2 regions of the Streptococcus mobilis genome follow, and region 1 is predicted to be linked to the other one. Evidence: predicted binding sites of a transcription regulator. Region 1 holds the regulator's gene; the other holds the start of a gene.

Region 1 (15,810 bases):
TTTTGGTCAAGAAGATCGACGACGTCCGTGTTAACAACAAGGTGGCTGGTATCGCAGAAGTTCGGGATGAGTCTGACCGAGATGGTCTTCGCATTGCGATTGAGTTGAAGAAAGATGCCAATGCAGATTTGATTTTGAACTACTTGTTCAAGTATACTGACTTGCAGGTCAACTACAACTTCAATATGGTGGCAATTGACAACTACACACCACGTCAGGTGGGGATTGTGCCAATCCTGTCTAGCTACATTGCTCACCGTCGGGATATCATTGTCGCTCGCTCGCGCTTTGATAAGGAAAAGGCAGAACGCCGCCTCCACATCGTAGAGGGCTTGATCCGCGTCATTTCTATCCTTGATGAAGTCATTGCCTTGATCCGAGCTTCTGATAATAAGGCAGATGCTAAGGAAAACCTCAAGGTCAGCTACGATTTCACGGAAGAACAAGCAGAAGCTATTGTTACCTTGCAATTGTACCGCTTGACCAATACAGATATCGTCACCTTGGAAGAAGAGCATGCCAGTCTCAAGGAGCAAATAGCGACCTTGGCAGCCATCATTGGGGACGAACGGACTATGTTTAACCTCATGAAGAAGGAGTTGCGTGAAGTCAAGAAGCTCTTTGGTAATCCGCGTCGCAGTGAATTGCAAGACACTGCTAAAACGATCGAGATTGATACAGCCAGTCTCATTGTTGAAGAGGAAACCTTCGTTAGTGTGACCCGTGCTGGTTACATTAAACGGACCTCTCCTCGTTCCTTCAATGCTTCGACAGTGGAAGAAGTCGGTAAGCGGGACGACGATGAGTTGATTTTCGTAGAGCCTGCTAAGACCACTCAGCACCTCTTACTCTTTACCAACTTGGGGAATGCCATTTATCGACCAATTCACGAATTGACAGATACCAAGTGGAAGGATATCGGAGAGCACCTCAGTCAGACCTTGACCAATTTCGAGCAAGAGGAAGAAATTCTCTTTGCGGAGATTGTGGATCAGTTTGAGGGAGTAACCTACTTTGCGGCAACTCAACAAGGACAAATCAAGCGCTTTGAACGTAAGGAATTAAGCCCATGGCGGACTTATCGTTCTAAATCGACTAAGTATGCTAAGCTAAAAGATCAAGACGACCGTATCGTAGCAGTAGCGCCAGTTGTCCTTGAAGACATCATGATTATTACCAAAAATGGGTATGGGTTGCGCTTCAATGTTGAAGAGGTCCCTGTCGTAGGAGCCAAAGCAGCAGGTGTCAAAGCCATTAACCTCAAAGACGGAGATCAAGTCGCTGCCGCCTTTAAGTCGACGACTCCAAGCATGTACATTCTGACTCAACGAGGTAGTCTCAAACGGATGTTACAAGACGATATTCCTGTGACCAGTCGGGCTAAACGGGGACTACAGGTCTTGCGTGAGTTGAAAAATAAACCACACCGCGTCTTCAAGGCAGGTCCAGTCTTCACTGACCAGGGAGATTTTGATCTCTTTACGAGCCAAGATGAAGTGGCAGAACAAGATCAAATTCTTCAGATCACTTCTACAACAGGGCAGGTGACAGAAATTGATTTGACGCAATTAAGCATTTCTGAAAGAACAAGCAATGGATCCTTTGTCAACGATACCATTTCGAATCAAGTAGTTTTTTCAGCTACCATCAAATAAAAGAAAGCGTCGGTCCATTCTAGGACGTACTTTCTTTGAAAATAAATTTTCTGAAAATTGAAAATTTCGCTTGAAATTCTCATGAAATGGTGTACAATAGTGTACATAGATTGAGAAACTGAATCGACCTGCATCAGATCGACTAGGAATAGAAAGAATTAAAAGGAGCATTATCATGACAGTATCACTTGATTGGGAAAACCTTGGCTTTTCATATATGAAATTACCTTATCGCTATTTGGCATATTATCGCAATGGAGCTTGGGAAAAAGGGGAATTGACAGAAGATGCGACTTTGCATTTGTCCGAATCTTCTCCAAGTTTGCATTACGGTCAGCAAGCCTTTGAAGGGTTGAAAGCCTACCGTACAAAAGATGGAAGCGTCCAATTGTTCCGTCCAGATCAAAACGCTAAACGTTTGCAACGCACGGCTGATCGGTTGCTGATGCCTCAAGTTCCAACAGATATGTTTGTGGATGCTTGTAAGGCAGTCGTAAAAGCCAATGAAGAGTATGTTCCACCATATGGTACAGGAGCTACCCTTTACCTTCGTCCTCTTTTGATCGGTGTTGGAGATATTATTGGCGTAAAACCAGCAGATGAGTATATCTTTACTATCTTTGCCATGCCTGTCGGTAACTACTTTAAAGGTGGTTTGGTTCCAACGAACTTCTTGATTCAAGATGAGTATGACCGTGCTGCACCACATGGTACAGGGGCTGCTAAAGTTGGTGGGAACTACGCAGCTAGTATGTTGCCAGGTAAGATTGCCCATGATCGTAACTTCTCTGACGTGATTTATCTCGATCCAGCGACTCACACCAAGATTGAAGAAGTTGGTTCTGCAAACTTTTTTGGTATCACTGCTAATAACGAATTTGTGACCCCATTGAGTCCTTCTATCTTGCCATCGATCACCAAGTATTCTTTACTTTACTTGGCAGAACACCGTCTTGGTATGACACCAATTGAAGGGGATGTCTTTATCAATGACTTGGATCGCTTTGTAGAAGCAGGAGCTTGTGGTACCGCAGCTGTCATCTCTCCAATCGGAGGTGTTCAACACGGGGATGACTTCCATGTCTTCTATTCTGAAACAGAAGTAGGTCCTATCACACGGAAGCTTTATGACGAGTTGACCGGTATCCAATTTGGTGATGTCGAAGCGCCAGAAGGATGGATTGTCAAAGTCGATTAAACCGAAAGAGTCTGAGACAAAAGTGTCCAGGCTTCAATGAGAAACAGCCTTAACGAAGGACGCAGTAGCTAATGTTACTCTTCATTCGCTTTTAGGAATAGAAGGGTGACGAATGACTCTTGCGGGGGTGGGATAAAGAAGGAATTTCTAACTAAATTCTTTCTGACCCACTCCCTTTTCTCTTGCGTCATCAAGAGAATTTTTGTAAAATAGAAAAAGTGAAAAGAGGGTTGAAATGAGTAAAAAAGATAAGAAAATTGAGATTCAAATCGTTGATAGTAAAGTAACCGTCGGAAAAGACACTTTTGATGGTTTCACTTTGTCCATTGGCAAGAAAACGATTGGTGAAATTGCAGACATGGCTGGTCAATTTGCCATTATCAAAAATGGAAATGTGGATTCTCTTTACAAAAAACTTGAAAAAGCCGTTGAAATTTTAATAGAAAATTATAATTTGAATAAATAAGGGCTTGCAATCATAGTAAATCAATGGTATAATAGATCCTGTTGATTTATATGGAGAGATAGCGAAGAGGCTAAACGCGGCGGACTGTAAATCCGCTCCTTCGGGTTCGGGGGTTCGAATCCCTCTCTCTCCATTAGTGTTCATTGTGACGATGATAAAGTGACTAATGTCAGCGCTCTTTTTGGGGTATAGCCAAGCGGTAAGGCAAGGGACTTTGACTCCCTCATGCGTTGGTTCGAATCCAGCTACCCCAGTTCTTAGGTAATATCAGATAAGTGATAAAATATCTATCCAGGTATTTTATTTCTTTATAGGATGAGTCGTTAAAGATTGTAGTTGATCTCATTGCGAGTGCTTGCTTAGGAAAAATAATTATAAGTATGTCAAGTTTTAGAAAACTTGATTGTTGGAGGATTTTTTAGATGAATGAATTTGAAGATTTGCTAAACAGTGTTAGCCAAGTTGAACCAGGTGACGTTGTTACTGCTGAAGTATTGACAGTTGACGCGAACCAAGCTAACGTTGCAATCTCTGGAACTGGTGTCGAAGGTGTCTTGACTCTTCGCGAATTAACAAACGATCGTGATGCTGACATCAACGACTTGGTAAAACCAGGTGAAACACTTGAATTGCTTGTTCTTCGTCAAGTAGTTGGTAAAGATACTGATACAGTAACTTACCTTGTATCTAAAAAACGTTTGGAAGCTCGCAAAGCATGGGACAAATTGGTTGGACGTGAAGAAGAAGTTGTTACTGTTAAAGGAACTCGCGCTGTTAAGGGCGGACTTTCAGTAGAATTTGAAGGACTTCGTGGATTTATTCCAGCTTCAATGCTTGATACTCGTTTTGTACGTAACACTGAACGTTTCGTAGGTCAAGAATTTGATGCTAAAATCAAAGAAGTAGATCCAAAAGAAAACCGCTTTATCCTTTCACGTCGTGAAGTTGTTGAAGCTGAATCAGCTGCAGCACGCGCAGAAGTATTTGGTAAATTGAACGTTGGTGATGTCGTAACTGGTAAAGTTGCACGTATCACAAGCTTCGGTGCTTTCATCGACCTTGGTGGTGTTGATGGATTGGTTCACTTGACAGAATTGTCACACGAACGCAACGTATCACCTAAATCAGTTGTAACTGTTGGTGAAGAAATCCAAGTGAAAGTTCTTGACTTGAACGAAGAAGAAGGTCGTGTATCACTTTCATTGAAAGCTACAACACCTGGACCTTGGGATGGCGTTGAACAAAAATTGGCTGCTGGTGATGTTATCGAAGGAACTGTTAAACGTTTGACTGACTTCGGTGCATTCGTTGAAGTATTGCCAGGTATCGACGGACTTGTACACATCTCACAAATTTCACACAAACGTGTTGAAAATCCAAAAGATGTTCTTAAAGTTGGACAAGAAGTAACTGTTAAAGTTCTTGAAGTAAATGCTGCAGATGAACGTGTATCACTTTCTATCAAAGCTCTTGAAGAACGTCCAGCTCAAGAAGAAGGCGAAAAACAAGAAAAACGTCAATCTCGTCCACGTCGTCCAAAACAAGAAAAACGCGACTTTGATCTTCCAGAAACTCAAACTGGATTCTCAATGGCTGACTTGTTTGGCGATATCGAATTGTAATATTTAAAAGAGGCTGGGACAAAAGTCCTAGCCTCTCAATTATTTTTGGATTGTCGAGCAAGACGCAGTGGTTGAGTGGGCTCTACTACGCTGATTTCATCAGCTTTTACAGCCCTACTCAACTGTGCGGAGGTGGGACGACGAAATCAAATTCTAACGAATTACCGATTTCTGTCCCACTCTCTTTTTTACTTGTAAAATTTTTGAAAATTTGATATACTATAATAGTTGCCACCCTTAGTGTAATGGATATCACGTAAGATTCCGGTTCTTGAGATGGGGGTTCGATTCCCTCAGGGTGGAAAGAAGAAAAGGTTGAGAAGTCTCTCAGCCTTTTTTATTTTATGTTCATAGCTCAAAAAAAGACTCTCAAATTTGAGAGTCTTTTCTAATTGAATTAGTTGATAGATGCTTCTTGGAATTCAGGTTTTTTCCATGCTTCATCAATGATTGCTTGCAATTCATCAGCAGAAGCTTTCATTTTTTGTTGTTCCGCATCGTTCAATGGGATGTTCACTGGACGAACAATACCGTGTGCACCTACGATGGCAGGTTGACCGATAAAGACGTTGCTAACACCATATTGACCTTCTTGGAATACAGAAAGTGGAAGTACTGCATTTTCATCATCAAGGATTGCTTTAGTGATACGAGCAAGGGCAACAGCGATACCGTAGTATGTAGCACCTTTTTTGTTGATGATAGTGTAAGCAGCGTCACGAACACCTTCGAACAATTCGATCAATTCAGTTTCTTGAACGTTTTGAGTGTCCTTAAGGAATTCTTCAAGGTTTACACCAGCGATGTTAGCGTGTGACCATACAGCGAATTCTGAGTCACCGTGTTCACCCATGATGTAGGCGTGTACTGAACGAGCGTCCACATCCAATTTTTCAGCCAAAGCTTGACGGAAACGAGCTGAGTCAAGAGAAGTACCAGAACCGATAACACGTTCTTTAGGGAATCCAGAGAATTTCCATGTAGAGTATGTCAATACGTCAACTGGGTTAGCAGCTACAAGGAAGATACCGTTAAATCCAGATTTCACAACTTCTGTAACGATTGATTTGTTGATCGCAAGGTTTTTACCAACAAGGTCAAGGCGAGTTTCACCTGGTTTTTGAGGAGCACCTGCAGTAATTACAACAAGGTCAGCGTCTGCACAGTCAGCGTACTCAGCCGCATAGATCTTCTTAGGTGAAGTGAAGGCAAGGGCGTGGCTAAGGTCAAGCGCATCTCCAACAGCTTTTTCGTGCAATTGAGGAATTTCGATAATTCCAAGCTCTTGTGCAATTCCTTGGTTGACAAGTGCAAATGCATAAGATGAACCTACGGCACCGTCACCGACAAGGATAACTTTTTTGTGTTGTTTAGTCAAATTCATGAGTCTAAACGTCTCCTTCATATTTTTTTGAGATAGATTCTCATACGTCTTCATTCTACCACTTTTGAAAGTCTTTGTCATCTGATACAGTATGAATCCTTGATGTAAACGTTTTTACGTTTGTGTTCCTAAGAAGAAAAATAGGCTAAAATGTGTTATAATAGTATGGTGAATTAAGTAAAGAGAGGCATTTTTTGAATGCAGGATAAGAATCTAATTGATGTGAATTTAACATCAGAAATGAAGACGAGTTTTATCGATTATGCCATGAGTGTTATCGTTGCTCGTGCCCTCCCTGATGTTCGTGATGGTTTGAAACCTGTTCACCGTCGTATTTTGTACGGAATGAATGAATTAGGTGTTACACCAGATAAACCACATAAGAAATCAGCCCGTATCACAGGGGATGTTATGGGTAAATACCACCCACACGGGGATTCCTCTATTTATGAAGCCATGGTTCGGATGGCGCAATGGTGGAGTTATCGCTACATGTTAGTAGACGGTCATGGAAACTTTGGTTCTATGGACGGTGATGGTGCCGCTGCACAACGGTATACAGAAGCCCGTATGAGTAAGATCGCTCTTGAAATGTTGCGGGATATCAATAAAAATACAGTTGATTTCGTTGATAACTATGATGCCAGTGAGCGCGAACCTTTGGTCTTACCTGCACGTTTCCCTAACCTTCTCGTCAATGGTGCTACAGGGATTGCCGTTGGGATGGCTACCAATATTCCTCCACACAATCTGGGAGAAACCATTGATGCAGTGAAGCTGATGATGGATAATCCTGAGGTAACGACCCGTGAACTCATGGAAGTTCTTCCTGGTCCAGATTTTCCGACAGGTGCTTTGGTCATGGGGAAATCAGGTATCCACAAAGCCTATGAAACAGGAAAAGGCTCAATTGTTCTTCGTTCTCGTACAGAAATTGAAGTGACCAAGAGTGGCCGTGAACGGATTGTTGTTACTGAGTTCCCTTATATGGTCAATAAAACCAAGGTTCACGAGCACATCGTTCGCTTGGTGCAAGAAAAACGGATCGAAGGGATTACAGCTGTACGTGATGAATCAAACCGTGAAGGGGTTCGTTTTGTGATTGAGGTCCGCCGAGATGCTTCGGCTAACGTTATTTTGAACAACCTCTTTAAGATGACACAAATGCAAACCAATTTTGGTTTCAATATGTTGGCGATCCAAAATGGTGTTCCAAAGATTCTTTCTCTTCGACAAATTTTAGGGGCTTATATTGAGCACCAGAAAGAAGTGGTGACTCGACGGACCATCTTTGATAAAGAAAAAGCGGAAGCACGTGCCCATATCTTAGAAGGTTTGCTCATTGCCTTGGATCACATCGATGAAGTGATCCGGATTATCCGCAATAGCCGGACAGACGCTGAAGCACAAGCTGAATTGATGGCTAAATTCAAGCTTTCTGAACGTCAAAGTCAAGCCATTTTGGACATGCGTCTTCGTCGTTTGACCGGTTTGGAACGAGACAAGATCCAAAGTGAATACGATGATTTGGTTGCCTTGATTGCTGATTTGGCTGACATTTTGGCGAAACCAGAACGTGTGGCCACCATCATCAAGGAAGAACTGGAAGAAGTCAAACGCAAGTTTGGCGATGCTCGTCGAACTGAGTTAATGGTCGGAGAAGTCCTTTCTCTTGAAGATGAGGACTTGATTGAAGAAACAGATGTCTTGATCACCCTTTCTAACAAAGGCTACATCAAACGTCTGGACCAAGCGGAATTTACGGCTCAAAAACGTGGTGGACGTGGGGTTCAAGGAACTGGTGTCAAAGATGATGACTTTGTCCGTGAACTGGTCTCTACGAGCACCCATGATCATTTGCTTTTCTTTACCAATAAGGGACGTGTCTATCGTTTGAAAGGTTATGAGATTCCAGAATATGGCCGGACAGCCAAAGGGTTGCCAATCGTCAACCTCTTAAAATTGGACGAAGGTGAATCGATTCAAACCATTATCAATGTGGAGCAAGACCGCAGTGACGAAGCCTATCTCTTCTTTACGACGCGACAAGGTTTGGTCAAGCGGACCAATGTGGCTGAATTTTCAAATATCCGTCAGAACGGTCTCAAAGCTCTGAATCTGCGCGATGAGGATGAATTGATCAATGTCTTCCTTACAGATGGCAATGCTGACGTCATTATCGGTACCAAGTATGGTTATTCTGTCCGCTTTAACGAGGCTGTGGTCCGCAATATGGGACGTTCTGCCACTGGTGTACGTGGTGTGAATCTCCGTGAAGGAGACAAGGTTGTTGGGGCTAGCGTCGTTACGGATCAAGATGAAGTATTGATCATCACTGAAAAAGGGTATGGTAAGCGGACAATGGCTAGCGAATACCCAACCAAAGGCCGTGGCGGTAAAGGAATCAAGACAGCCAATATTACAGAGAAAAATGGTCCCTTAGCTGGTCTTTTAACCGTTAAAGGGGATGAAGATCTGATGATCATTACCGATACAGGAGTCATGATCCGCACAAGTGTTGGGAATATCTCTCAAACGGGTCGTTCAACGCAAGGTGTCAAAGTCATGAGACTGGATCAGGATGCGAAAATTATGACCTTTACAACAGTCCAACCCGATGAAAAAGATGAAGAAGTAGTGGAAGAAAACGAATAGATAAGGGGACAGCATGTCACGCAAAAGAAAAAAGAAAAAGAGTTTACGCAATACTCTTATCAACATCGTTGCAACACTTTTGATTATTCTCTCGCTTCTCTTGATTTTCAATGCTCCGATCCGAAACATGATTATGGTTTGGCATACCAACCAATATCAGGTTAGCAAGGTCGATAAAAAAACCATTGACAAGAATAAAGAAGTGAAGACGAGCTTTGATTTCCAACATGTCCAGTCACTCTCGACGGAAGCCGTCATCAATGCCCAATGGCAAGCTCAAAAGCTACCAGTAATTGGGGGGATTTCGATTCCTGAATTAAACATGAACCTTCCGATCTTTAAGGGGCTTGAAAATGTAGCCCTCTACTACGGAGCAGGGACCATGAAGGAAAACCAAGTCATGGGGCAAGGCAATTATTCTCTTGCTAGTCACCATGTATTTGGCCTAACTGGAGCAAATGCCATGTTATTCTCACCATTAGAGAAAGCCAAGGCGGGAATGAAGATCTACATCACGGACAAAGAAAAAATCTATACTTATGTCATCTCGTCAGTTGAGACAGTGACTCCAGATCGTGTAGATGTCATTCAAGATCGTGAAGGCGTTAATGAGATCACTTTAGTGACCTGTGAGGATGCTGCAGCGACTTACCGTACGATTGTAAAAGGAAATTTGGAAACCTCTGTTGACTATGACAAGGCTCCAAAAGACATCCTGGATTCATTCAGCAAGTCTTATAATCAAATGCAACTTTAAGAAAATAAAGCCCGAGACAGAAATGTCTGGGCCTTTTCTATGTAGGAGGCTGGGAGAAATTCTTGTAAAATTGTAAGAGATTGGTAATATAATGTAAGGAACTTGTCATAATATTAAGGGAAAATCAGTATATAATAAGAGGAGAAAGAGTATGATAAGGAGGTAGAATAGTGACGAAAGAGCGAATTTATCATCTCTTGCATCATTTCTACAATCTCTTAGTAAATGATTTTCCACGAAATGGTTTAATTACGAAAGGAATCTACGAAGTAGAGCAGGTCTACCAAGCTTTAGAGGCCATTCCTCAGAGCCAGGAGTACTTGATCCGCTGTGAAATTCAACAGTTTTTAAAGGAGCTTGAACAAGTTCAAACAGGTTATCAGATCCGCTTTAATAAAGATGAAGTCTTAGTGTTAGATGATTTGAAGGAAGAAATCGCCTGTAAATAATGAAAGGTTGTCGTTTTCTCCATTTATTACGAATTAATAAGTGAGGAGGAAATTATGTACGACATATCATTTATTGAACCATCTTTGCTTCCTAGAGAACGTTTGGTTTCTGAAGGGGTAGATAAGCTGAGTCATCAAGAATTGTTATCCATTCTCTTACGGACAGGCAATAAGCAAAAAAGCGTTTATGAGATTGCACAAGGTCTTCTGAGTTCGGTTAATAGTTTAAAGGAGTTAAGTCAATTAACCCTAGAGGAACTACAGGAAATCTCTGGCATTGGCCGGGTGAAGGCCATCGAACTTCAGGCTGTGATTGAGTTTGGACGAAGGATTCATAAAGACGAATTGATGACTTCCGAACAGATTATGAGCAGCCAGAAATTGGCCCATAAAATTCAACAGGAAATCGGCCATAAGAAACAGGAGCACCTGGTTGCTCTCTATTTAAATACGCAGAATGAAATTATTCATCAGCAGACCATTTTTATTGGAACCGTGAATCGAAGTATTGCGGAGCCACGTGAAATCCTGCATTATGCACTAAAGCACATGGCAACCTCTATCATCTTGGCTCACAATCATCCATCTGGTGCCGTATTTCCCAGTAAAAACGATGATGAAGTAACTCATCGAGTCTTAGAGGCCTGTGAAGTGATGGGTTTAACCTTATTGGATCACTTGATTGTATCTGAAGAAAACTATTATAGTTACCGTGAAGAAACCGATTATTTGGTATAAAAAAGAGAGTGGGACAGAAATCGGTAATTCGTTAGAATTCGATTTCGTCGTCCCACCTCCGCACAGTTGAGTAGGGCTGTAAAAGCTGATGAAATCAGCGTAGTAGAGCCCACTCAACCACTGCGTCTTGCTCGACAATCCAAAAATAATTGAGAGGCTAGGACTTTTGTCCCAGCCTTTTTTCTTTTTAATGTATAAGTCTTTATTCTTCGTTTTTTCGCATGAAATAAAGGAGTGTTTGCAATTCACTGGTGAGATCGACATATTGGACGACGACATCTTTAGGGACTGTCAGATGCACTGGTGAGAAGCTGAGAATTCCCTTGACACCAGCATCTACCAAAAGGCTAGCCACTTCTTGAGCCTTGACGCTTGGAACAGTTAGGATGGCTGTTTGAATGCCTTCTTGTTTGAGCTTTTCTTTAATGGAGGAAATACCGTAAATGGGAATTCCGTCCTTACTTTTGGTATTGATCAGTTCATGATCGTCTAGATCAAACGCCATGACAATTTTCATCTTATTGCGTTCATGGAAGCGATAGTTGAGGAGTGCACTTCCCATATTTCCGATCCCCACAATAGCGACATTGGTAATGGCATTGTCATTTAAGAGATCCGCAAAGAAGTTCATCAGTTTTTTTACGTCATAACCAAATCCACGTCTTCCTAATTCACCAAAATAAGAGAAATCTCGGCGAACAGTAGCAGAGTCAATCCCAATTGCATCAGCAATTTGCTTGGAATTGGCGCGTTCTATTTTTTCAGAGTTAAAGCGTTTAAAAATGCGGTAGTAGAGCGATAAGCGTTTTGCTGTTGCGCGTGGAATTGGAGTATTTTTATCATGTTTCACAATATCACAACCTTTCCCTCTTATTGTATAGGAAGATTGTGAAAAAATCAACTATCTAGAGCGGTTTTTCAAAAATATTTTTGTCTAAAGAAAAAGCTGATGGCAATGGAGAGTTCCATCAGCATCAGCTTAGTTTTCAGCTTGTTCTACCTTTTTCAAAAAAGCATAGAGTCCATCGACTCGTCCTGTATAGGGGAGCTTTTCCCCCTTGTATTCAATGGATACGATTGAGTAAGAGTCAGGCAGGGTTACACAGCCTGAAAAAGCTAGGATACAGGCTGCAAGGTCAGGATAAGTAGTCGTTCGTTCTACTTGGTAGGCGTCGATATAAGTTAAGGTTACCATATTAGGCCTCTGTTTTGTTGAAAATTTCTCTTTCGACAAGACTATCCATTAGGAAATAGAATTTTTGTTGGATAATGTCATTTTCTGGATTTTTAAAGATATTAACCAGGCGAAGCCCAGACTTGTCTGTAATATTGATCTTAAAACCTGTCAAATCTTTATTAAAAATGATTTTAAGTAGGAAGCCTTCGCCGCTATTTGGAACGGCTTCGAGCAAACGATTTAACTCGTAATTTCCAACCTTTGTAACAGCAAATGTATTGTCACGTAAGGTATATTTTTTAACATTTGGGTGTAGACTATAGGTATATTTACAGTCTTTCAATGAAACACTTGTTTCAAAAGCCATATTGTTCTCCTATGATAAAATTTCTTTAAGTTTTGAGAGGAAGTCTTGAACTTCCTCTACGGTATTGAGTTCTGAAAAACTAATTCGAAGGGATTCTTTTAGGCGTGAGCTATCTTTTCCATAGAGTGCCTCAAGGACATGGCTGGGTTGAACTGTACCAGCGGTACAAGCAGAACCTGTAGAGACAGAAATGCCAGCAAGATCGAGTCGCATCAATAATAAATCATTTTGGACACCCGGAAAGCCAAGATTCCAAACAAATGGAAGATGACCGTCATTCGCATTAACGTAGTAGTCGTAGGCTGCTAAACCATTGACTAGTTCTTGGCCGAGTTTTTGAACCTGGTGGAAATTTTCTTCTTGATGAAGTGTAGCTTGCTGAAGCGCGGTTGCCATCCCGACAATAGAAATAAGATTTTCCGTGCTGGCTCTCATCTTACTTTCCTGATCCCCACCATGGATGAGATTATCAAAATCTGGGGTAGCCGCATAAAGGAAGCCAACGCCCTTTGGTCCATGGAATTTGTGGGCAGAAGCACTGAGAAAATCAATTCCCAACTTTTCGGGATAGACAGGGACCTTTCCGATTGCTTGGACAGCATCAACGTGAAAGACAGCTGGATGATCTTTTAAGAGTTCTCCGATTTCTTTAATCGGTAGAAGATCGCCTGTCTCGTTATTGGCAAACATGGTAGAGACAAGAATGGTATCCGGTCTAAGTGCCGCCTTGATATCACTAGCCTGAATGCGTCCATCTCTTGGTTGGACGATCGTCACTTCAAATCCGAAACGTTCTACAAGGTATTCGATGGGTTCTAGAACTGCATGGTGTTCCAAAGCGGTCGTAATGATGTGTTTGCCATCTGCTTGGTGTTTCAAGCAGTAGCCTTTTATAACGGTATTATTACTTTCTGATCCACCTGAGGTGAAGAAAATACGATTTGGAAGAGTATGGAGGGACTGAGCAATTTGCTCGCGAGATTCTCGGAGGAGTTTACTAGCCATCCGTCCATGAGCATGAAGGCTCGATGGATTTCCAAAAGTGGTCTTCATGGTTTCAGACATTTTATCAATGACTTCAGGTAGAAGGGGAGTTGTTGCGGCATTATCAAAATATATCACATTAAGACCTTATTTCTTGTGGTAGGCAAATAGAGGACTAACAGGTTTTCTTTCTTGAATGCGAACAATAGCTTCAGCGATCAGTTCGCTAGCTGTCAGATAGTTAATATTTTTGGGAGTTGGTCCATTTGGAGCAACAGAATCGGTTACCAAGATTTCTTTGATCGGAGCTTGGTCTAATAACTCGACAGCACCTTTTACAAATAAACCATGGCTTGATACAGCATAAATTTCAGTAGCACCTTCGCGTTCGACAATTTTTGCAGCTTCTGAGAATGTCTTACCAGTATTGAGGATATCGTCAATCAAGATCGCTTTCTTATCTTTGACATCCCCGATAATATAGCCATAATCACGGTTCGCATCATCTTGCTCGTAATCAATGATCGCAATCGGTGCATCAAGATATTCTGCTAAACTACGAGCGCGTTTGACACCTGAGTTTTTAGGGCTGACGACTACGACATCAGGACCAGTTAGACCTTTATTAATGTAGTGTTCTGCAAAGAGTGGAATGGTAAAGAGGTTATCCACGGCAATATCGAAGAAACCTTGAACTTGCACTGCGTGGAGATCCAGTGTGACGACACGATCCACCCCAGCTTTGACCAACATGTTTGCGACAAGCTTAGCAGTGATTGGTTCACGAGGAGCAGCAGTCCGGTCTTGGCGGGCATAACCGAAGTAAGGCATGACCACATTGACAGTATTTGCGCTGGCCCGTTGGCAAGCATCCACCATAATTAATAGTTCCATCAAGTGATTGTTGACAGGGAAACTGGTTGATTGAATGATATAAATATCATATCCACGAACACTTTCCTCAATATTGACTTGGATTTCACCATCTGAGAATTGACGGGATGAAATTTTCCCAAGTGGAACCCCAGCATGATCCGCGATTTTTTGCGCAATCTCTGGATTTGAATTGAGAGAGAAGAGCTTCATATTTTTTTTATCTGACATGTGATTCCAACCTCATTTAGATTTTTGATCTTAGCACTATTTTAGCAAAAATTTGCGATAATTTCAGCTATTTTACAATCTTTCCGCCAATCTGGCGATTTTATTTTTTGCAGCTTTGTAGACGATTCCATGCTCTTTGATGAACTGATGGAAATTTTCTTCCTGCTCAGCAGTTTCGACCTCGATTTCCAACTCATAATCTTCAGTGTCTAGATAGAGACTGTGGTCTAGTGCCACTAGGCCTGCAGCTGTTTCTTTTTCGAATCGTTCTGTTGTAAGGCTTCCCCAGACAGCGAGTTGCTCAATGGCGATTCCTTTTGACACCAAGAGGTTTTTGATTTCTCCGTCAGGAAACTGTTGGTGTTGAAGGATCGCCTCGGTTTCTTCTGGGCTGAGGTCTTGATTGTACTCGAAATGGCCAACTGCCTCAGGAACCTTGAGAGTCAACTCAGCCTGATCTGTGAAAGTACGCACCCGCAAGGCCATTTTTTCTTTACGAATGAGCTGGTCGGGTGTATCGATATAGTGATTGGTTTGGACAACCAATTTTGTATCAGCAAAAAGTGGAAGGAGGGATTGGTATTCCTCCTTATCTAGCAAGGTTTTGTATTCAATTTCTAAATGGTTCATTTTGTGGTCCTTTGCTTTTTTTCGAAAGCGATTCATGATATAATAAGAGATGTGTTTATTGTATACAAAAATGGTTCAGATTACAAGGTGGTAGGATGGCAATTGATTGGGAAAACTTCTTAGATCCGTATATCCAAGCAGTTGGGGAATTAAAAATCAAACTGCGTGGGATTCGTAAGCAATATCGTAAGCAACAAAAGCATTCTCCAATTGAGTTTGTCACAGGACGGGTCAAGCCGATTGAGAGCATCCGTGAGAAGATGATCCGAAGAAATATTTCTGAAGAAAATCTAGCTCAGGATATGCAAGATATTGCTGGTCTTCGCATCATGGTCCAGTTTGTAGATGATGTGGATGAGATCCTAGAGGTTCTGAGACAACGGCAGGATATGCGCGTGGTCCAAGAGCGAGATTATATCCGCCACAAGAAATCAAGTGGCTACCGGAGTTACCACGTCGTGGTCGAGTATCCGGTCGATACCATTGATGGAAATGAAACGATCTTAGCAGAGATTCAAATTCGGACCTTGTCCATGAATTTTTGGGCAACCATTGAACACTCGCTCAATTATAAATATAAAGGAGACTTTCCAGACGAGATCAAAAAACGCTTAGAGACGACAG
Region 2 (15,810 bases), 200 kb from region 1:
TAATATACTAGGCTTTCGCATTCAATTTGCGTTACTCTATTATTTAAGAGTAACTGAAGCTCCAGCTTCTTCCAATTTACCTTTGATTTCTTCAGCTTCAGCAGCTGCAACACCTTCTTTGATGACACCAGGTGCACCATCAACAAGTTCTTTAGCTTCTTTAAGACCAAGACCAGTGATTTCACGTACAACTTTGATAACGCCGACTTTCTTGTCGCCTGCAGATGTCAATTCGATATCGAATGAATCTTTAGCAGCACCAGCGTCAGCAGCACCAGCTGCAGCAACAGCTACAGGAGCAGCTGCAGTTACACCAAATTCTTCTTCGATAGCTTTTACAAGGTCGTTCAATTCAAGGATTGAAGCTTCTTTAATTTCAGCAATAATGTTTTCAATGTTCAATGCCATTGTTATTTCCTCCAAATAAGTTTTAATTATATATTTTTATTTTTTGTAGCTAGGCTACGCTGCGTAGCTTAAGATTAAGCTGCGTCTTCTTTGTTGTCTGCAACCGCTTTGACTGCAAGAGCAACGTTGCGCACTGGCGCTTGAAGTACAGAAAGGAGCATAGAAAGAAGTCCTTCGCGGTTTGGAAGAGTTGCAAGTGCAAGAATCTCTTCTTTAGATGCGACAGCGCCTTCGATTGCACCACCTTTAATTTCAAGTGCTTCAGCGTCTTTAGAAAAATCGTTCAAGATTTTCGCAGGTGCGATAACATCTTCATTTGAAAATGCTACTGCAGATGGTCCAACGAATACAGATGCAAGGTCTTCAAGACCAGCTTTTTCAGCTGCACGACGCAAGATTGAGTTTTTGATAACTTTAAACTCAACTTCGCTTTCGCGAAGGTTGCGACGGAGAACTGTATCTTGCTCAACTGTCAAACCGCGAGAATCTACAACGACGATTGATGCAGCAGCTTTCATTTTTTCAGCTACTACGTCAACTAGTTCCGCTTTTTTAGCAATAATTGCTTCACTCATTAGTGTGTTCACCTCCGTAATTATTTTGCTTGGGGAATTTTTCCAAAAGAAAAACGCGCCCAAACCTAGACACGAAAGTACAATACGCTTCTTTTAATTGATACGTTTTGTCCTCGGTAGGATCTTTATGAGTCGAGCTCCCCTACTGTCTTAGGCAGTTTTTTCAAACCGTAGATTAGTTTATCACATATAAAAAAAGAATGCAAGTACTTTTGCAAACTTTTTTTATATTTTTTAATCGTTGTAGAGACTCTTGATATTATTCAACCAAGCATAGGCCAGTCCCATTAGGACTCCTCCTCCTACCCAGTTGGCAAAGAAGGTGACGCTATAATGGCGTAAAATATTTAAAAATTCAAAATGCGGCAATTGACTAGAAACTGAATTAAAGCTCAATAATGAGAAAGAAGCAAAGTTTGCAGCCAAGTGTTCATTGGTCATAAAGACAAACATATAAATAGCAGAAAGGGCTAAGAGCACCTTGGCTGTTTCATCTTTGAAATATAGATAAGAAAGAATAGCAATATTTACAAAGATATTGGCAATAACCCCTTCAAAGAAAACCACTTGATTGCTTCGTTGGAGTTTATTTTCTGCTACCGTGGCTAGGAAACCTTTTGGGTCGATATGTGCAAAGGCAGTTGTTTGATTGAAAAGAAAAGCGACGATTAAAGCACCAATTAAATTAAAGAAGGTACAATAAAGAAGAATCTCCAACGCTTTCTTCCAGTTAATTTTCTTTAGATAGGTCCCTGCCGTCAAATACATCATATTCGAGGTGGTTAATTCCGCATTTAAGAATAAGAGGTAAACCAAGCCCCAAGCAAAGATGAATGGAAATAGAAAACGACCAGATCCAGGTAAGAAGGTATTCAACAAGTCTGCGGCAACTGCACCGACTGCAGTACTTAAAGTAAGAAAACCTCCAGCAAAAATAGAACGAACAGCATACCGAGTTTTGGACTTCTGATAAAGGTCCTCTTTCTTATTACAAGCAGCTCCTACTTTTTGAATGAAAATTAGATTCAGACATAAAAATCTCCTTATAAAATGTTTGTGAATAAAATCATTATAGCATAGAAAGAGGCCTTTGAAAAGGTTTGCAATACAAATTTTGAAAAACAAAAAATTCGATTTATTTCGCTCGTATATCAATAACATCTACAAAAAAAGCAGACCATGCCTACTTTTTTTGTATCAATTCAAACGATTAGCCCAAGCAATATCCAAATTAAGGATTTCTTGAGAAGTAAACTGTTGACGATAAGGATTGTATACCGTACCTGTAATACCACCTTGAACATTAGGTGAATCATATTGAGTCAAATTATAAGTTTCAATGATGTGGTTTAGTTTTGCGTAGTAACTTGTATCGGTAGCATAAACCCCAGTCAAAGCTGCTGTTGCATCTTGGTAACTAGATGTGTTGCTTTTCCAAGCCCCTGCAAAATGTCCTTGTTTCAAAACAGCTACATAGTCTTGTAATGATTCATAATAAGACGGATAAGAACGGAATGCATCATTAATTGTATAAGCATTTCCTGCACCATCGTCTTCCCACGTTTGCATTACGGCAGATTGACCATCGTAACTTCCTTTAATACCAAAGAGATTGTAATGTGGATAAGAAGCCAAGCCCGACTGACCTGATCCACTTTCAAGGATGGCTTGGGCAATCATTACAGAGGCATAAAGGTCATTCTCTTGACCGAGCTGACGCGCAGATTCTCCAATTTGTGAAATAAAAGCTTCTGTAGGATCTGAATACGTTTGGTAAGTTCCATCGTTTGCACCAACTGACGTTACGTGCTCACTCATAGCAGCTACAAATGTCCCCACTGCTAATACCGAAACAATCAAACCAAACAATTTCGTCTTATTTCGTATTTTCTTTTTCATTATACAATTTATCTCCAATTGATTTTTTATCATCTTTTATCTTTATATAAATTATACCATATAAAACGACAAAGAAAAGGAAGATTTTATTACACTTGTGTTACATTTGCGATATAAATCCAAAACAAAAATGACATTTTCATGTCATTTCAATTTATTTCGTTAAATGCATTTTCCAGAATTGCATCCCAAGACTTCTCTAAACCTTCTTTTGTAACAGAAGAAAAGACAATGAACACATCTGAAGAATCAAAATCTAGTTTTTTCTTGATGATCGATTCGTGTTTATTCCATTTTCCACGTGGAATCTTATCTGCCTTGGTAGCAACTAAGATCACAGGGATCTCATAATATTTTAAGAATTCATACATCTGGACATCATCTGCTGAAGGTTCATGACGAAAATCGACCAGGCTAACGACTGCTTTTAAGTTCTCCCGGCTGGTGAGGTATTCTTCGATCATCCGCCCCCACTTCTCGCGCTCTTTTTTTGAGACACGTGCATAGCCATAACCAGGTACATCCACCAAACGGAGTTTATCATCGATATTGAAGAAATTTAGCAATTGGGTTTTTCCTGGTTTCCCAGATGTTCTGGCCAGGTTCTTTCGATTTAAGAGAGTATTAATAAAAGAAGACTTGCCGACATTGGATCGACCGGCAAGTGCAACTTCTGGAATCTCATCTTGAGGATAATGACTCTTATTTGCAGCGCTTAAGAGGATATCCGCATTATGTGTATTAATTTCCATATTTTATCTTTCTAGGCTGTTTCGAGAATTGGTTTTTCAGTTCCATCTACAGCTTCTTTTGTGATTCGGACAAGTTTGACATCTTCTTGACTTGGAATTTCAAACATGACATCCATCATGGTTTCTTCGATAATCGAACGAAGTCCACGAGCTCCTGTTTTTCTTTCGATGGCTTTATTAGCAATCTCTTGAAGGGCTTCATCATCGAATTCCAATTCAACATTATCATAAGAAAGCAAGGTTTGGTATTGTTTTACCAAGGCATTGCGTGGCTCTTTCAAGATACGGACAAGGTCGTCAACTGTCAATTGCTCTAGAGCAGCAAAGACAGGAAGACGTCCGATCAATTCTGGGATAATCCCGAATTTTTGAATATCTTCTGCAACGATTTCTTGCATGTAAGAGCTTGATTCATCAATGGCTTTATTGTTCTTACCAAAACCGATGACTTTTTCACCGAGACGTTGCTTAACAATTTCTTCGATCCCGTCAAAAGCCCCACCTACGATAAAGAGGATGTTCTTGGTATCCACTTGGATCATCTCTTGTTGAGGGTGTTTACGTCCCCCTTGAGGTGGGACACTAGCGACAGTTCCTTCTATAATCTTCAAGAGAGCTTGTTGCACTCCTTCACCAGAGACGTCACGTGTGATAGAGACATTTTCACTTTTCTTAGCGATCTTATCAATTTCATCGACGTAGATGATGCCTCGTTCTGCACGCTCAATGTTGAAATCAGCTGCTTGAAGAAGTTTCAAGAGAATATTTTCAACGTCTTCACCCACATAACCGGCTTCTGTCAAGGCTGTTGCATCTGCAATAGCAAATGGGACATTCAAGCTACGTGCTAAGGTTTGGGCCAAGAAAGTCTTACCTGAACCAGTAGGGCCGATCATGAGGATGTTTGATTTTTGCAATTCAACATCTGTCTCATCTTCGCGCGTATCGTGGAAGTTGATACGTTTGTAGTGGTTATATACCGCTACAGCAAGAGCACGTTTGGCACGATCTTGACCGATCACATAGTGGTTCAAGATATTGAGCAATTCGATTGGTTTTGGAACTTCGCTAAGGTCTGCAAGAACTTCTTCTGCTAGCTCCTCACGGATAATTTCTTGTGCTAACTCTACACATTCATTACAGATAAACGCATTGTTTCCTGCAATGATTTTTTGGACTTCATCTTGACTCTTTCCGCAAAATGAACAATAAACCATCATATCATTATTTTGATTCGTTGGCATGTATTTCCTCTTTCTGTCATTTTCTGTTTCTATTTAGTTTAAAATAAGGTCATGTAAAAGGCGTGAATGGAATTCACAAGATTGGTAAAAGCATTTAGTAAGAATAAAATAGCGAGGCCAAACCGTTTTTTACGAAAGGTTTGTAAGGCACAAATCAAACAGATGACACATAGGACAGCTGTAAAAAAACCAAAGACACTTCGCTCCATTAGTCTAAATCCTTTCTCTTATAATAGTTGACCGTAAAATCATATGGGTTCTTCTCATCTTTCGGATGATGGACTTGACGGACTCTTTCATAGCGGTTCTCTTCAAATTTTGGTGCCAATGTATCTCCATCAATATCCGCATGAATCATGGTCTGGATCAATTCTTCTAACTGGTCAGAAAAGAGCTTTAAAATCTGACTGCCACCGATAATATAAAGATTCTTCTCTTGGTTCTGGTACCAGTCCAAGACTTCTTCTTTGCTGTGCATGACGAGTACAGAATCGTTTTCAGGATCATAGGCTTGATCTTGCGTTAAGATAATGCTGGTCCGACCTGGTAGAACCCGTTTTTTCATACCATCAAAAGTCACTCTTCCCATGAGAATGGCTCGTCCCATGGTTGTTTCTTTGAAATGCTGAAGCTCCGCTGGCAGATGCCAAGGCATCACTTGGTCCTTTCCAATAATGCCATTTTCAGTCTGAGCCCAGATACCAATTATCTTTTTCATTCTCTCATCCTTTACACTGATACTTCTATTTTATCAAATTTTCTTATAAAAGACTGATTTCAACTATCTAGTTTGGAGGATATTTTTTCAAATACAAACAGAAAAAACCGCGAGATTTTCGCGGTTTTTCTTAGCCACAAGTTAGCTTAGTCTTCTTTTTTGCGTTTGGCAAATCCAAATAATGACAGACCTGCTAAAGCACTAAAGATTGCAAGACCAGCAGTAGAAGATTCTTTTGTTCCTGTGTTTGGAAGTTGTGCAGTAGGATTTTGTGGATCAATATACTTCACTTCTTCTTTCGTTTCTGGAACGACAGGAATCGTTGGTTCTTCTGGTTTTGGTTGTGGAGTAGGTTGTGGTTGTGGTTCTGGTGTTGGTTGCGGTTGTGGAGTAGGCTGTGGCTGTGGCTCTGGTGTCGGAGTTGGATCCGGCATTGGAGTTGGTGTCACAGTCTTCTTGTAGATATGTTGAGTGTTTCCATCTTTATCTACAACAGTATTCACGAAGTCATAACCAGGGATATCTTTCTTCGGTTGTTCCCCATCTTCTGTTGGGTTACCTGGGATTGGATCCCCATTTTCGTCTACATATGAAGTCGTAACTTTTTCATAGACGTGTTCTGTATCGCCATTAGGCAATTTCTTCGTTTCCACAAAGCGGTAACCTGGAATTTCAGCTTTTGGTTCTTCTCCATCAACTGTAGGATATCCTGGGATTTCCTTACCTTCTTTATCAACAAACTTAGTGATTGGAAGGACAGTTGGTGTGTAAGTTGCAGAAGCTTTGGTTCCATTCACATCTTCGCGAACCACTGTTACAGCTGGTGCAGTTCCAGTGAATTCAGGTTCTGGAGTGAATGTTACTGTTCCGTCTGCTGCCACTGTGTAAGTACCAACACCTGGAATGGTCTTCGTAGTTGAACCATCTTCAAAGGTTGCTGGAACTTCGTCATTCATTGGTACACGGCTATCACCTTCAGTGAAAGTTGGTTTGCCTGTTTGGGTTTGACCCTTCTTACCAATTGAAGTAACTGGTTCTGCTGTTGGTGTAACTGGGGTTACCGTTGGTGTGTAAGTAGCGGTAATTGGTGTGCCGTTCTTATCAACACGTTTCACGGTTACGCCTGTACCTGTTCCTGTGAATGATTTTTCTGGTACGAAGGTTACTGTTCCGTCTGGAGAAACTGTGTAAGTTCCTTCACCTGGAATGGTCTTCGTAGTTGATCCATCTTCAAAGGTTGCTGGTGTATCATCATCCATTGGGATTGCAGGGTTACCAGGTGTGAAGGTTGGTTTACCAGATTGTGTTTGACCTTGGATGTCTGTAGAAGTTGCAGGATCAGCTGTTGGAGTCACAGGAGTTACAGTTGGCGTGTACTTAGCTTTCACGACTGTACCATTCTTATCTTGGCGTTGAACCACGATACCTGATGCAGTTCCGACAAATGATTTCTCTGGTACGAAGGTTACTGTTCCGTCTGGAGAAACTGTGTAAGTTCCTTCACCTGGAACAACCTTAGTCGTTGAACCATCAACGAATGTTGCAGGTACATCATCATCCATTGGGATTGCAGGGTTACCAGGTGTGAAGCTTGGTGTACCTGTTTGCGTTTGACCTTGGATGTCTGTAGATGTTGCAGGATCAGCAGTTGGTACAACTGGAGTGATCTTCGGTGTGTAAGTTGCAGTAACTGGAGTACCGTTCTTATCAACACGTTTCACGGTTACGCCTGTACCTGTTCCTGTGAATGATTTTTCTGGTACAAAGGTTACTGTTCCATCCGGAGCAACTGTGTAAGTTCCTTCTCCTGGAATAACTTTTGTTGTTGAACCATCTTCAAAGGTAGCTGGTACATCATCATCCATTGGGATTGCAGGGTTACCAGGTGTGAAGCTTGGTGTACCTGTTTGCGTTTGACCTTGGATGTCTGTAGATGTTGCAGGATCAGCAGTTGGTACAACTGGAGTGATCTTCGGTGTGTAAGTTGTCTCAGCAACAGTTCCGTTTGTATCTTTACCTTGAACCTTAACTGGAACCACATCATCTGAGTATGATTTATCCGTTGGTGTGAAGGTCACAACACCTGTTTCTTTATCAACAGTGAAGGTACCGATCACATCACCTGCTGGTGATTTCGCATCTACTGATGCTGCTGGCTGACCATTTTCATCAAGAAGAGTAATGGTATCCTTGTCGATTGGTGCAACTGGGTCACCTTCAGTGAAGGTTACAGTTCCAGTTTGAACCACACCTTGAGGTGCTTCTGATTCAGCTGGAGTTGCTGTTGGAGTTACTGGTGTTACAGTTGGTGTGTACTTAGCTGTAACTGGAGTACCGTTCTTATCGACACGTTTCACCGTTACGCCTGTACCTTCTCCAGTGAATGATTTTTCTGGAACAAATGTTACGGTTCCGTCTGGAGCAACAGTATATGTTCCTTCACCTGGAATAACTTTAGTTGTTGAGCCATCTTCAAATGTTGCAGGTGTATCATCATCCATTGGAACATTTGGATTACCTGGTGTGAAGGTTGGTGTACCTGTTTGCGTTTGACCTTGTTTGTCAGTAGATGTTGTATCTTCTGCAGTTGGTGTAACTGGTGTTACGGTTGGTGTATATGTCGCAGAAGCTTTAGTTCCGTTCATATCTTCACGAACAACAGTTACCGCTGGTGCAGTTCCGACGAATGATTTTTCTGGTACGAAAGTAACTGTTCCATCTGCTGCTACTGTGTAAGTACCAACACCATCTACAGTCTTCGTAGTTGATCCATCATCGAAGGTTGCTGGAACATCATCGTTCATAGGCACACGGCTGTCGCCTTCGGTGAATTTAGGTTTACCAGTTTGAGTCGCACCTTGGATATCTGTTGATTCAGCTGGTGTTGCTGTTGGAGTTACTGGTGTCACAGTTGGTGTGTACTTGGCTGTGATTTCAGTGCCGTTCTTATCCACGCGTTTCACTGTTACGCCTGAAGCAGTTCCAGTGAATGATTTTTCTGGAACGAAAGTTACGGTTCCATCTGGAGAAACAGTGTAAGTTCCTTCACCATCTACTGTCTTAGTGGTTGAGCCATCTTCGAAGGTCGCTGGTGTATCTTCATCGATTGGAACATTTGGATTTCCTTCGGTGAAGGTTGGTTTACCAGATTGTGTTTGTCCTTGAATATCTGTCGATGTAGCATCTTCAGAAGTTGGGACAACTGGAGTAATCTTCGGTGTATAAGTTGTTTCTACTGTAGTTCCATTTGTATCAGCTGCTTGAACCTTAACTGGAACAACATCACCTGAGTATGTTTTATCCGTTGGTGTGAAGGTTACAACACCTGTATCTTTATCAACTGTGTATGTACCGATCACGTCACCTGCTGGTGATTTCGCTTCTACTGATGCTGCTGGTTGACCATTTTCATCAAGAAGAGTAATCGAATCCTTGTTAATTGGAGCTACTTCATCACCTTCAGTGAAGGTTACAGTGGCAGTTTGAACAAGACCTTGAGGTCCAGTAGATTCAGCAGGTGTTGCAGTTGGAGTTACTGGAGTTACAGTTGGTGTGTAAGTTGCAGAAGCTTTAGTTCCATTCTTATCTTCACGAACAACTGTTACTGCTGGTGCTTTACCTGTGAATGATTTTTCAGGAACAAAGGTTACAGTTCCGTCTGCTGCTACTGTGTAAGTACCAACGCCATCAACTGTCTTAGTAGTTGATCCATCATCGAAGGTTGCTGGAACATCATCGTTCATTGGCACACGGCTGTTGCCTTCAGTAAATTCAGGCTTACCTGTTTGAGTTTGACCTTGTTTACCAGTTGAAGTAGCATCTTCAGCTGTTGGTGTTACAGGCGTTACAGTTGGTGTGTAAGTTGCAGAGGCTTTAGTGCCGTTCATGTCTTCACGCACAACTGTTACCGCTGGTGCAGTACCAACAAATGATTTTTCTGGTACAAATGTAACTGTTCCGTCTGCTGCTACTGTATAAGTACCAACGCCGTCAACAGTCTTGGTAGTTGAACCATCATCAAATGTTGCTGGAACATCATTGTTCATTGGCACACGGCTGTCGCCTTCAGTAAATACAGGTTTCCCTGTTTGTGTAGCACCTTGGATATCAGTTGTTTCAGCTGGTTTCGCAGTTGGTGTTACTGGAGTTACAGTTGGTGTGTAGGTTGCAGAAGCTTTGGTTCCGTTCTTATCTTCGCGAACAACCGTCACTGCTGGAGCAGTTCCAGTAAATGATTTTTCAGGGACAAAGGTTACAGTTCCGTCTGTTGCTACTGTGTAAGTACCAACGCCATCTACTCTCTTGGTAGTTGAGCCATCATCAAATGTTGCTGGAACGTCTTCATTGATTTCTACTGTTTTCTCAACGCCATCAACTGTTACGGTTCCACCCTTGAATTCAGGTTTACCTTTTTGAGTTGCACCTTGAATGTCAGTTGTTTCTGCTGGAGTTGCAGTTGGAGTCACTGGAACAATTTCAGGTGTGTAAGTTGTATCTACCTTGATACCGTTTGAGCTTTCAGCTTGAACCTTAACAGGTGTTACTTTACCTGTGTAAGATTTGTCAGTTGGTGTGAAGGTTACTTGTCCAGTTGCTGGATCAATTGAGTAAGTACCAATTTCAGTTGTACCATCAGCAGCATAAGCTGGTGTGCTTGTTACTTCATTACCATCCTTATCCAAAAGTGTGTAGCTGTTATCTTTAATCGTGATCGCTTTATCTTCACCGTTGACTTGAACAGTTTTTCCTGCAAAGGTTGGTGTTCCAGTTTGTGTCGCACCTTGGATATCTTTAGATGTAGCTGGATTAGCTGTTGGAACAGCTGCTACAACTGTTGGTGTGTAACTTGCATCAGATGTGATGGTTGCTGTCTTACCGTTCGCATTGGTAATCGTTGCAGTTGCCTGAACTGTCACACCAGTTGCAGTTCCAACGAAGTCTTTTTCAGGTGTGAAGGTCACTGCTCCTGTAGTAGGATCGATTGTATATGTACCTTCCCCTGCTACTGTTACAGTTGTTTCATCAGTCAGTTGACCAGTTGCTGGATCCACCAATTTCTTGCTTGTGATTTCAGCAGTCTTATCGTTACTCAAATCAAAGGTTGGTGTTTGGGTTTGAGGAACATTTTGAATATCCGCAGAAACCTTGTCTGTAGGAGTCACTGTGATTGGAGTAACCGTTGGTGTGTACTTAGCTGTCGCTGTCTTAAGGTATTCATCACGGACGGTACCGTCTTTATCTCTTCCGACAGGAGCTGTCACTGATACGGTAACACCTTGATCTGTACCTGTGAATCCTGGTTCTGGAACAAAGGTTACTTTACCAGTAGCATCGTCAATGCTATATGTTCCTTCGCCTGCTACTGTTACAGAGGTTGCATTGGTTACTTGACCAGTCGCTGGATCCACCAATTTAGCAGGGTATTCCAAACTTGGAGTAACAGAGATCTTTTCGCCATTAGCATTCGTTGTCGTTGTGTTAAAGGTTGGTGTACCTGTTTGAGTCGCACCTTGGACATCTGTCGAAGTCTTATCTACTCCTTCAATATCAGTTGGTGTAACAGTTGGGATATAAAGACCATCCATGGTATTCAAAACAGTATCAACGTTAGCTTCATCAGCTGGGAATTTTGTTGACCAACCAGTGTCATAGCCGTTGTTATCTGTACGACGGATCGAAATACCATCCGCTGTTCCTAAGAAGTGATCTTCCGGAATGAACTCAACATCCACTGAAGTCCCGTTTGGTGTGATCTTGTATTTCCCTTGACCAGGCACAGCATAGTAGCCATCTGCTCCTGGTGTGACGACTTGACCTGTACGGTTGTCCACCATCTGTGGAGCTACTGTTTGGTCAATCTGAGCCTTATCTGTAAGACTATACTTATAGAGACCACGAGCCGTAAAGGCTACAGTAGAGCTTTGTTTTTCGCCTTGAAGGCCCGTTGTTTCTTTGACTTCCCCTTTTGGTGGGTGAGTAACCTGAGTTCTGAAGTCTTCAACTTCCCCTGAGAAAGCCATTCCTGTCGGACTCTCGATTTGATCAGCATCCTTAGCAATTCGCAAGCGGACGCCTAGTTCATTGACACTTGGATCGATATAGGTTTTGCTCTTAGTGAAACTTAGGGTAACGGTTCCATCCTTGGTAATAGTAGCCAAGTCAGAGCGTTCGTCTTCATCAAAGGTTCCGTTTTGGTTAAAGTCAATCCAGCCATAAATATGCGCTTTAGGCGCCCCACCTGTGTGAGCTTCCACCGAAATAGTGTAGTTTCCTGGACGAGTGCGGTCCATCTTGATCATCTCATTGGTTGTCCCTTTGAGCTCAGCTGGGAGCAATTGATCAACTCCTTCGTCAGCCGTAGTTGCCTTATCATCACCAAACCAGTCGAGGGTATTGTTTTCATCCATATCTGGACTCAAGTGACCAAGATACGGTTGATTTACTTTAGCTCCCGTAACACCGTCTACAGTTGCGATAGAGTGGATAGCCTTCCCATAAGACGCTGGTGCATCCCCTTCATCAAGTGGGAAGAATCCAAGCATGGCTGATTGTTTACCTGAAGATGCGATATACAAGCCAACTTCGGACGCTCCTTTTGTCATGACAAGAGGAACTGCAACACTACTTGCAGAAATATTTGGCCCGAAGACCCCCAGTTGTTAAATCGGCACTTCCAAAGTACTTCCAAGCAACTGCTTTTTTATCTGGCCCCACTTGATCTGAACGTCGAATTAGATCAAGGTTCGTCCTATAGAAACTCAAACCATCTATAACAGTGGAAGGATTTGAGCCAAATAAATTGTCTGTATCTTGTGGAATAAAAGTTTTGGTATTTTTATTTCCATATTTATACCACTCCCCAATGTGTTGCCAACCTTCTCCGTTTGTGGTGAACATAACCAATTCACTGGGGTTAGCGGACTCACCATCTGCCATGACAATGGCAGGTTTTACAGCTTTGCCACGGAAGGTCGCAGATATTTCAAACTGAACACCAATATTTCCGCCTTCAAACTCGGAACTGATGGTCGTTTTTTTAGTGCCAGTATTGATGCCTTCACCTCTTATTTCTGTCCAACGGTTTTGAGCTTCGGCAATAATTTTAGCTTCTTCACCAGCACTAAAAGCTGCTTTCGTTGCAGCTGTATTAGTCGCATTCATATAACCATTTCTGGCATTTGGATCATAGGTAGCCTTTTCAGCTTCAGTCGCTCCTCGTTCTTCAAGACGTTTTTTATAAAGTTCTGTCGCCTGGAAGGGTTTTAAGGATTTAACCTTGATCTTGACCACATAGCCAGGCATGATTTCCTTGGTGTAGGTCGCGCCGACCTGGAGAGCAAGTTCCCCTTTCGATGTTGTCGTCGTTCCTGTCCAGCTAGCTGTATCGCCAAAGTCCAACCAAGCGATTTGGCTGGCCAAGTCTGTAGCTTTGATATTTGTTGTAAAGCCTGGTTTTTCTACCTTTGGAGTTGAAGTGGCATCTTGGACATCATCCGCGATGAGGTTTGGATCGTTTGCGTCACCCAATGCACGGCGATTACGGCGTTTACCAGAAGTTTGTGCTGTCTCTTCAGTGGCTAGTGTATTGTTTGTTGCTACACCTTGTCCAGCTGAAAGAGTTGGTGTTTCTTTTTTAGCTGCACTTGTTGAAGTTGCTCCTGCGGCATTGTTTGCTGGTGTAGCAACTGATAAGCTTGGTGTTTCAGAAGCTGTTGATGTTTCTGGAGCAGTTGAGGCAGCAGATGCTGCTGTGCTCGCGCTTGAAGCGACACTTGTAGATGCTACGGCAGTTGATGATGCTGGTGCAGTGACGACTGGGTTTGCATCATAAGTCGATGTAGCTGGTGCAGTTGATGCTGCTGAAGTAGCTGTAGACGTTGCGGACGCTTCTGACGCTGTTGCAACTGCTGCTACACTTTCACTTGTCGTATCTGTCTTTTCTTCTGCGGCTGCACTTGCGGCTGTCCCAACCATGACAAGTGTTCCGAGAAGGACAGAGCAAACACCCACATTCAATTTACGAATTGAGAATCTGCTAATACGATCATTAAATAAGTCTTTCCCCATCTAGTGGACCTCCATATTTATCCATAAATTAACATTCTTTTTTAAATTGTTTAGTTTTCCCCAAACCTTATCTATTTTAACAAAACCCGAACAATATTCAAAACATTTTGACTGAAAAATGAGTAAAAAAATTTAGCTTATATACTTTTACATACAAAAGTATATAAGCTATAGATCAAGCTACGGAAAAAGTGTAATTTTTTTAAATCGCAAGATCAAACTTCAACTGTGGCTTCACTGGATCATAATCGACCAATTCAAAATCTTCTGGTTTGATATCAAAGAAATTGGTCCCGTCTGGCACATTCAAGACCAAGCGCGGATGGCAATCAGAGGGCTCGCGACGGAGCAATTCCTCTGCTTGTTCAAATTGGTTGTCATAGATATGAAGGTTATTGATGAAGTAAAAGAACTTCCCAACCTTCCAGCCAAAGTGCTTAGCAATCATCATCTGTAGGGCTACATACTGCATGGCATTGATATGGTGAGCCACCAACATATCATTCGAACGCTGGGTCAAGGTTGCATCTAGATAGATCTCCCCATCCACGCGCCGCACATCAAACATGGTCTGAAAAGCACAGGGCAAGAGTCCGTCGGTCTCCTCAAAGGCATCATAATCCCAGAGGGAAATAATATTGCGACGATTCCAAGGATTGGCCTCTAATTGCTTGAGGATCTTATTCGTAATGTCATGCTTTTTGACGACAGCTCCGTAGCGTTGTCCAATCGTCCGGCTGTCTCCCACTTCCCAGTCATTCCAATAATGGACATTGTACTTATCTTCTAAAAGATCCAAGCTATTCGACTGATCCTGGTAGATCCAGAGCATTTCTTTGATAGCTGATTTAATCGCGATGGGACGAAGGGTGGTAATGGGAAACTCCCCTTTTGCGAGGTCGAATTCCATAAAGGCTCCCGTGATGTACTTGGAGTTGGCAGTTCTACCATCCTTGTACTTGGGACGGGCTTGCTCTGACCAGACTCCTTCTTCCATGATTTTTCGAATGTTTTCTTTAAAAATTGTATCTGCTTTTGTCATATACTCTCCTTGAATCCAGTTTTGTCTTCATTATATCACAGGAGACAGAAAAAAAGGAGATCCCAGCACGAGCCAGATCTCCATTTCATCTTATTGTAATACAAGGGATGCAGCACCGATCACACCGGCGTCATTTCCCAAAGTAGCAAGTGCCAATTGAGTAGATTCACGCACTTGTGGGAATGAGTTTTCTTCAAAGACCTTGCGCACACCATCCAAGAGGAAGTCTCCAGCAGCGGAAACCCCACCACCGATAACGATCTTAGATGGGTTCAAGGTTGAACCGATGTTGGCAGCAGCAAGTCCAAGGTAACGTGAGAAGTTCTTGTAGACGATCAAAGCAAGAGCATCGCCTTCTTTTGCCAGGTCAAAGACCGTTTTAGCCGTTACTTCTTCTCCGTTGTCGATCAAGACTTTCAATTGAGAGTCCCCTTCGTACTCATCGGCATAACGACGAGTCAAATTGACGATACCAGTTGCAGATGCAACCGTTTCAAGACAGCCTTTTTTACCACAGGTACATTGGATTGGATCATCAAAGTCAACAGTGATGTGACCAAGTTCCCCAGCAGCTCCACGTACACCGTGCAAGAGACGACCTTCAGCGACGATGCCGCCGCCAACACCAGTACCAAGTGTCATGAAGACAACATCTGGTTGGTTTTCACCAGCCCCTTTCCAACGTTCACCCAAAGCAGCAACGTTGGCATCATTATCAATAAAGAATGGAATATGAAGGACACTTTCGATCTTTTCTTTGACTGGTTGAAGGGTCTTCCAGTTCAAGTTGTAGGCACCAATAACTGTACCTTTTTCACGGTCAACGACACCAGGTGAACCCATTCCAATTCCTTGGAACTCAGAAGCATCAAGCTCAAGCATCTTCAAACGATGCGCGATGGATTCGATCATATCATCTACGATATGGCTACCTTCATCCAAGATATTTGTTTTAATAGACCATTTTTCTTGAACTTCCCCATCCAAAGTGAGGATAGCAAACTTAATTGAAGTTCCTCCAAGGTCAATCCCAATAATTTTTTTAGACATCTGTAACTCCTTTCAAACTTGTAAACACTTACAGTTCTATTATATCAGACTTTTT

Evidence for each region. The regulator Rex, encoded in region 1, represses fermentation and respiration genes when NADH is low (regulators of the CRP and FNR family bind a similar motif). The targets are predictions, from matches to a motif close to TTGTGAANTANTTCACAA.
Region 2: the regulator Rex is predicted to act here: its motif matches at 2,038-2,055, upstream of AC6IZR_RS05220 (formate/nitrite transporter family protein).

What each region holds. Positions count from the first base shown of each region.
Region 1 is NZ_AP041823.1:1,292,909-1,308,718, reverse strand. Features, by position in the region: gene parC (DNA topoisomerase IV subunit A) at 1-1,655, shown strand, start outside; gene AC6IZR_RS06175 (branched-chain amino acid aminotransferase) at 1,831-2,853, shown strand; gene AC6IZR_RS06170 (DUF2969 domain-containing protein) at 3,089-3,319, shown strand; tRNA gene AC6IZR_RS06165 (tRNA-Tyr) at 3,372-3,452, shown strand; tRNA gene AC6IZR_RS06160 (tRNA-Gln) at 3,502-3,573, shown strand; gene rpsA (30S ribosomal protein S1) at 3,742-4,941, shown strand; tRNA gene AC6IZR_RS06150 (tRNA-Arg) at 5,173-5,244, shown strand; gene AC6IZR_RS06145 (L-lactate dehydrogenase) at 5,339-6,325, opposite strand; gene gyrA (DNA gyrase subunit A) at 6,524-8,980, shown strand; gene AC6IZR_RS06135 (class A sortase) at 8,994-9,737, shown strand; gene AC6IZR_RS06130 (hypothetical protein) at 9,908-10,186, shown strand; gene radC (RadC family protein) at 10,241-10,924, shown strand; gene AC6IZR_RS06120 (redox-sensing transcriptional repressor Rex) at 11,127-11,774, opposite strand; gene AC6IZR_RS06115 (DUF4649 family protein) at 11,904-12,119, opposite strand; gene AC6IZR_RS06110 (DUF1831 domain-containing protein) at 12,121-12,468, opposite strand; gene AC6IZR_RS06105 (cysteine desulfurase family protein) at 12,478-13,590, opposite strand; gene AC6IZR_RS06100 (ribose-phosphate diphosphokinase) at 13,600-14,556, opposite strand; gene AC6IZR_RS06095 (CYTH domain-containing protein) at 14,629-15,186, opposite strand; gene yjbM (GTP diphosphokinase) at 15,282-15,810, shown strand, end outside.
Region 2 is NZ_AP041823.1:1,091,280-1,107,089, reverse strand. Features, by position in the region: gene rplL (50S ribosomal protein L7/L12) at 40-408, opposite strand; gene rplJ (50S ribosomal protein L10) at 483-983, opposite strand; ribosomal protein L10 leader region at 1,022-1,156, opposite strand; gene AC6IZR_RS05220 (formate/nitrite transporter family protein) at 1,218-2,012, opposite strand; gene AC6IZR_RS05215 (glucosaminidase domain-containing protein) at 2,181-2,882, opposite strand; gene yihA (ribosome biogenesis GTP-binding protein YihA/YsxC) at 3,032-3,634, opposite strand; gene clpX (ATP-dependent Clp protease ATP-binding subunit ClpX) at 3,646-4,878, opposite strand; gene AC6IZR_RS05200 (dihydrofolate reductase) at 5,087-5,596, opposite strand; gene AC6IZR_RS05195 (GEVED domain-containing protein) at 5,743-12,198, opposite strand; gene AC6IZR_RS05190 (CshA/CshB family fibrillar adhesin-related protein) at 12,218-13,663, opposite strand; gene AC6IZR_RS05185 (thymidylate synthase) at 13,866-14,705, opposite strand; gene AC6IZR_RS05180 (ROK family glucokinase) at 14,796-15,755, opposite strand.